3 regions of the Rossellomorea sp. NS-SX7 genome follow, and region 3 is predicted to be linked to each of the others. Evidence: riboswitches for the same ligand, from Rfam matches in the RefSeq annotation. Region 3 holds a riboswitch; each other region holds the start of a gene.
The links. A riboswitch is a leader RNA that binds a small molecule or an ion and turns the genes downstream of it on or off. The one in region 3 is predicted to bind cyclic di-GMP.

Region 1 (2,267 bases), 320 kb from region 3:
CTCCTCAAGAGTTTCAATCCAATCTTCATCTAGGGGTATATCCACAGTATCTATTGAAATAATTGATTCAAGAGGGACATTGAGGGTTTCGGCTAGTTTTTGAAGAACTTTAATAGAGGGGTTCTTTTGCAGCCCTCTTTCAATTGAACTGATATATGACTTAGAAATTTGGGAAAGCTGTGCCAATTCATTAATCGTCAGATTCTTTTGGGAGCGGATTTCTCTAATTCGATCCCCCACCATACACATCACTCCAGTTATGTACTATTATATTCATTATATAGAACAAAAAAGATAAAAGAAAATATGAAATATCGAGAAAACAGAAGATATCGGGAGTAAAAACACATAAAATGTTCTTTATTAAGAATAATTAAGCTAATTTGATTCTTTTGTTAATAAAAATTTGCTTTATAATAATGATATGTTCACTAAAAAGAACAAGAGGCGATTTTTATAGAAGAGGAGGATACAACCATGTATAAAAAAGTATGTTCCCGTTGCACTCGAAGTTCGTATAGCAGCAGCGAGATAGGTAAATGGGTTTGTCCATCTTGCGGAAATGATTTAACGAACCATTCCTTCTACGATTCCAAAACTTTAAAAAATATTAATGACAAAGTCCTTCCATTGAAAAGGAAACTGGAGACTTATCAGCAACACAAAGTGAAGAAATAAACGAAAGCTTCGACAAATACTTTTATTGCATGAGAAAGAAAGACAAGTTCTTATAAAAGTATTAAAGATTGGTGTCAAAAAACAACTGAATATGTAAGATAAAGTATAAAATTAATTATCAGAATAGACAAAAAATAACACTAAAAAAGATTATTGAGCAGTATAATGGGTATAGTTCTAATGAACTACTCAGATAAAGGCAAACCTATTGAAAAATAGGGACGCAAAGTCACAGATCTAAGGTAGGAAAATGCGTACATACTAACAGGTATATACATAGGCGAAGTGCTCATTGGGGGACTAAGATGGCTGGATTGCCTGAAATACATGAATGTATTTTGGGGAGGGGATCTAAATGAAGGAACGTGAGCTTGATTTAGAATGGGTGGAACTAGTGAGACAGGCACTGGAGGCAGGAATTTCAAAGAATGATATTAGAAAATTTATTCAAATTCATGGCAAAAAAGCAAATGAGTATAAGATCGTCTAATGTAAAAAGTCTTGCAGAAGCTGCAAGACTTATTTGTTGCCCAATTTCCATTTATTAAATTCAATGAACTCACGGAATTGTTCCTTCGTAATACCGGAATCCATCGCTTCCTCTGCAATTTTGATCCATTCGCGATCGACTGCTGTATTTTCGGGTTCATCGTGTAATAATGCATCCATCGAGATTCCCAAAGCGGCAGAGACTTTTTCCAAAAACTGAATAGATGGGTTTTGTTGAATGTTGCGCTCAATAGAGCTCAGATATGATTTAGCAACCCCAGCTTTTTCAGCCAGTTCTGTCATAGACATTCGTCTTTCCTGTCTATATTTCTTTACTCTTTCCCCGATCATCTTGGACACCTGCCTATTGAATCGTATCGATAAGCCTATTATAACAAACCGTTAACATCTGCTCTACAATAAGTTTACACATTTTCGTAAAATCAGACGCTCGGTTTTGACGTAGCTGGAATACGCGGCTTAGACACCATCTTTTCACGAAATTCTTTCACCAGTTCATCTCCTGAATACCCTTTTTGAAGCAAGTCGTCCAATAATAACTCGGCGTACTCATTGCGCTGTTTCTTTAATTTTCCTTCAAATAAGATACTCATCCGTCCGTTCATTTTCTTAATGCAGCGTATGGACGTCATGAATGCGGCGGGATCATTGGCTTTATGGGAAATGACGACCTGTATTTCCAAGTCATCCTCTCGCTGCTGGACCTTTTGGAAAAATTCAATGTGGTCTTGTGACATATACGTTTCCACAAGCCAAGTACCCTTTTCATCCTCTTTATTGATGATTAAACCGTCCTCAATTTCAAAATCCTGTAGTTCATCATTATCCACTACCTGAAGTGATATCACTTTAAAGGTTTTCATGAACGAACATCTCCTATAAATAGGTTTTTAATGGAAAGTCTATTTTCAAAAGGGGTGTAGATTCTCGTACGTTGTGCAGAACTCTGAATGAAGTGTGTGCACGTGCTCTTTTCGAATACAGCTCAAAACTGGTGATTACTGATTATTTTAAGATTGAAAAAAGTACTGTATACGAAAGAGCTTAGTTAAAAAAATTATATCATAGCAAGAATAGAA
Region 2 (2,267 bases), 310 kb from region 3:
CACTCTACAACTACGCTCAAGATTGGTAATGAACCGGAGGGAACTTCCTTACATTAACGTAAAAAAGCACTCTATTAGCCCATTTGGGATTAGAGTGCTTTTTCGTTTTGGAATGTATATTCACTTTGTAGTTCTTGTTTTAGCCAATTTAACATTTTATTTGCATCCATGTTTCCCTGCTGTCCTTTGTCGAATGCTTTTTGCATGACAGAGAGAACATGCTGCTCCTTGCTGACTTTCTTATTCAAAAAGACAACCTCCTACACATTTAAACAGGTTTCTACTACTTTAATACACTAGTTGTCGAAAGTTCAAACATCAATTAATAGATATATTACCATATTTATACACTTACCAAAAGTAAAAACATTAAAAATAGTGACTTTTTAACTATTTTTATCCTTGTGTTTATGACGATAAAAAATAGGGAAGATGGTAAAATATTCGTAGGGTTCTGAATAAAGGCAAAATCATCGAAAGGTGATGACGCAAAGCTATAGGGGCTATCCAACGCCAGCCAGCTACCAAAACCAAGGAGTGATAAAATTTGTCGTTTTTAACACCAGAGGAAATAATGATTAAAAAGAAAAATCGCAAAATTATGATGTACGTAGGTATTTTCACGGTAACAACCATCGTTGTTGCAGGAACCACTCTTCTCACTTATGGGTTCTAATTCTAAAAAGGCGTCTTTTGACGCTTTTTTTTATTGGTTTCTTCTATTATTCTACAATATATGGAAAAGTTCTCGTTTTTTCGATAGAATATTAGATGCAGCCTATACTACTTGGAGGAAACCGCTATGAAAAGAGAAATAAATATTTTCAAGGGGCTAAAAAGTCCTTCTTTCTTTTTCTATGACCTGTCAACCACTGAAAATCCAAAAGGGTACTTAAAGAACATATTTCGTCTGATCCTGTTATCCGTCCTCGCTTTCGGTTTAATTTCCTCGTTCGGTATAGGGATGGACCCACTTTCCAAAAAGCTAAACACACTTGCCCCTACTTTATATGAATTAGAGAAATTTCTGTTCTTCTCAGGAAGAGTCCTAAACGGGCTATTCTATTCCATCATCATCCTTTTTATTCCAAGCATCATTTTCTGGACGATCTCCGAAAAAGGTGAATATCGCAAACTCGTAATCGTTCAAGGGTTAGTCCTGCTCATCCTATTACTCGAGCGTTTAACCTATATCCCATTATCTCTATTTTTCTCACTGGATTGGTTCTCGTCTCCCCTTTCACTTGGAGTCATCGCCCAATACATAACATCGAAGCCATGGGTTATTTATTTCTTGGGAAGTTTCTCCCTGTTCAAAATCTGGATTTTCTACATCCAATACAAAGGACTGAAACGACTCACCGAACAAAAGAATTGGCTCATATGGACCGTCATCTTACTAACGAATCTATTTTTCTGGGCTATCACTGCATTTTTAGCCTATATCGATTTTTCTACATTAATTTAACGTCTAAAGGCTGGGATCATTATGAATAAACGAAAATTATTATATACCGGTCTCTCTTTGTCCCTCCTATTCGTCGGGGCGAATGCATACCTGATTGAAAAAGCAAAGAGCAAGGTTGACCGGGAAGTCAGGATTGAAGAATGGGACGCATTTGATAAAGACGACCTGCAAAAAGAGCTTCCCAAATCCGGTGTCGTCACATCTGCTGAAGAAACCTACCTTTATTTCAACGATGAATTCGGCTCCTTCAAGAAGTTCCTCGTGAAAGAAGGCGACGAAATAAAAGCAGGTACGCCTCTATATGAATATGAAGTAACCGACTATACAGGGCAAAAAGATGTTCTCGAATCAGAAGTCGACCAGCTAGAAGATGAGATCGACAGCATCGAAGACAACATCTCTGATCTCGAACGGCTCGAGAACTCTCTTCCTTCCACTTATGATGAAGAAGAGATGCCACTCGAAGCAAGTGCCCTTGAAACAGAATATGATATAAAGAAGGAGATTGCCTCCCGGGAACTTGAGATTGACCGCCTGGAAAATCAAATCGACAGTCTGGAGCGTCAAATTTCCGACTTGCAATCATACGAAACGACACTGACAGTTGAAAGCAGCGGTGAGGGGATCGTTAAAGAACTTTCCCACTCCGTCCAAAATCCACTGATCACGATTTCTTCTGAAGCTACGGTGGTCACGACTGATCTGACGGAAAAAGAAATCATGGAAGTCGAAGAAAAAATGAATGCAAAAGTGCAATCCGAAGTTGAAGAAAAGACTCAAAAAGGAATTGTAACGGATG
Region 3 (2,267 bases):
AGACCTTGAAAAAGAGTCTAATGAACTTGCTAAGATGGAACAGCAGATCGGCGGAGAAATCCAAGCTGAACAAGCTCGCTTAGCGGAACTTGCACGCCAGCGTGAACTTGAGAAGAAGAGACAGGCTGAAGCAGAAGCTGCGAAGCGTGCAGCTGCTCAATCTACAAGCAGTGGCGGTGAATCTACTGAAACGGCACCAAGCACACCTGTAAGCTCCGGAACTTGGACAAGACCGGCATCAGGCTCAATCACGACTGAGTACGGATGGGATACCCTTAATGGTAAAGCTCGCTACCACTATGGAATTGATGTGGCGTCTAGAGGGAGTGTTCCAATCGTTGCAGCAGCTGACGGATATGTCATCAAGAGCCAATACAGCTCAAGCTACGGTAACGTTGTATACATCACTCACTCAATCAACGGAAAAACCTTTACTACAGTGTATGCCCATATGGCTTCTTCATCAGTAAGCAGTGGCCAGCCTGTAGACAAAGGTCAGCAAATCGGCTATATGGGTAACACAGGTTACTCCTTCGGTCAGCATTTACACTTTGAACTTCATGCAGGTTCATGGAATGCATCGAAATCCAACTCTGTTAACCCGCGCCAATACATTAATTTCTAATAGAATAATAGTCTATCAAAATCCTGCCATAAGTTTATGGCAGGATTTTTTTGGATAAAAGTGTATAAAGTAAACAAATCTCTGTAGATTTTTCAACCCTTAATATTCATAAAAGAATACTTCCTGAACCTTACAAATAATACGATATAATGTATAATGAAGTAAAATGTCGAAAAAAGAAAATTTTCGCACAAAAAACTCTTTTATTTTGTGTTTCATATTGGTACTATAGTATTATTGTGGATGTATTGAATGTGTCATTTGAACTACGAAGCAACCTTCGATAACGGCAAACTAATTCGAAAGATTAGGACGCAAAGCCACGGATCTAACGTTTTTTTAAAACTATGACCGCCGGGTTACCGAAAAGGATTGGAAGATAAATGAACGCTGTCGACAATCGTCAGCTTTATTTAGAGCCCGCCATTCTTTTTGGCGGGCTCTTTTATTTAGATAATGAGTCCACCGTCACTGCAGGGAACCAAGATGGTTTTGAATAAAGAAAGGAGAAATGAAGATGGAACAAGTAAATATTTCTGATGTAAGTAGACAATTGAGAAGCTTTTGCAGGAGAAATCGTTCCTCTTTAAAGAAGTACAGCTCCTATACAGCGGAAGAAATCAGCGACATGGTAATGAGCAGACTTGGCTGTGAAGAGGTTAAGAGAATCGTAGACGACATAGAGCTGATCGATCGCAGAGGCGGAAACACAGGACTTTACTTGATGCTCATTTTAGAAGCGCTAAAGGGTTCAAGAAATGTCAGTACAGATGAAAGAGCGATTATATAATAAAAACCGGATGTCAACTTCTTTGACCGCCGGTTTTTTGTTATTTTTATTAATCCTCTTTCGTAAAAGTCCATCCTCAATTATGCAGACTTTGACAGCCATTGTTCTAGATTTTTTTCAGCTGTACGTATATCCATTGTAATGTTTGTGAGAAGCTCAAAATGGTGGTCTCTTTGACCGTGATGTTTCAAAAATTGAAAGATAGCCGGCTTTTGATACTTGATCACCGTCATCACTTCCATCATTGGCAAGTATGCTTCTCTAGGCTGAATGCGCAAAAAAGAGCGTATGAGCTGAATGTACTCTCCTGCATGCTTTTGATCATCGTTCCGTAATTCAATCAGTGCATTTAACTTACTTATATGACGTTTAATCGTTTGCAGTTCTTCAAAAGTCATCATGATTTCCCCTTTTATCTTTTGTTGGCGGCCCGGCCACCCTAGCGGAATAATAAAATCCGCCTTAGGCCCGAAGCTTTGCGTCCTTCCTTTTCAGAAAGTTTGCCTTTTTCAACAGAACCCTGTCAAAAAGAAATCCACCTTATCCTTATTATCGACTACAGTTCCTATACTGTTAATTGTTAGTGAAGATAAAGTAATAGTTCAAAAATACTAAACTCAAAGCAGAATAAAAAAAGTTCTTCTACTTGATTGGTGCCGAGAAAAGCATCATACTTACATACATAAGAGGGTATCCAACTAGGGATAATGATTCTTACGCGTCTATATATCAGTAATAGTGAAGAGAATAGAATAAAACAATCATTCGTCAAAAGCCTGCATAAACAGCCGTCGTTACCTAAAAACCAAACCAACAAAACGGAGGGACCAACCATGCAAGGACACGGACACC

Region 1: linked by a shared signal. The riboswitch ahead of ACUXV2_RS18540 (anti-repressor SinI family protein) and the one ahead of ACUXV2_RS17130 (hypothetical protein) in region 3 are both predicted to bind cyclic di-GMP.
Region 2: linked by a shared signal. The riboswitch ahead of ACUXV2_RS18495 (hypothetical protein) and the one ahead of ACUXV2_RS17130 (hypothetical protein) in region 3 are both predicted to bind cyclic di-GMP.

Annotation. Positions count from the first base shown of each region.
Region 1 covers NZ_CM128249.1:3,753,215-3,755,481, reverse strand. The annotation lists gene ACUXV2_RS18545 (helix-turn-helix domain-containing protein) at 1-243, opposite strand, end outside; cyclic di-GMP riboswitch class I at 867-1,000, shown strand; gene ACUXV2_RS18540 (anti-repressor SinI family protein) at 1,034-1,168, shown strand; gene ACUXV2_RS18535 (helix-turn-helix domain-containing protein) at 1,198-1,518, opposite strand; gene ACUXV2_RS18530 (YwpF-like family protein) at 1,611-2,051, opposite strand.
Region 2 covers NZ_CM128249.1:3,742,801-3,745,067, forward strand. The annotation lists gene ACUXV2_RS18485 (helix-turn-helix domain-containing protein) at 1-29, shown strand, start outside; gene ACUXV2_RS18490 (hypothetical protein) at 90-248, opposite strand; cyclic di-GMP riboswitch class I at 454-529, shown strand; gene ACUXV2_RS18495 (hypothetical protein) at 803-1,468, shown strand; gene ACUXV2_RS18500 (efflux RND transporter periplasmic adaptor subunit) at 1,490-2,267, shown strand, end outside.
Region 3 covers NZ_CM128249.1:3,437,709-3,439,975, reverse strand. The annotation lists gene ACUXV2_RS17135 (murein hydrolase activator EnvC family protein) at 1-625, shown strand, start outside; cyclic di-GMP riboswitch class I at 904-992, shown strand; gene ACUXV2_RS17130 (hypothetical protein) at 1,143-1,415, shown strand; gene ACUXV2_RS17125 (hypothetical protein) at 1,496-1,813, opposite strand; cyclic di-GMP riboswitch class I at 1,837-1,930, opposite strand; gene ACUXV2_RS17120 (class I SAM-dependent methyltransferase) at 2,249-2,267, shown strand, end outside.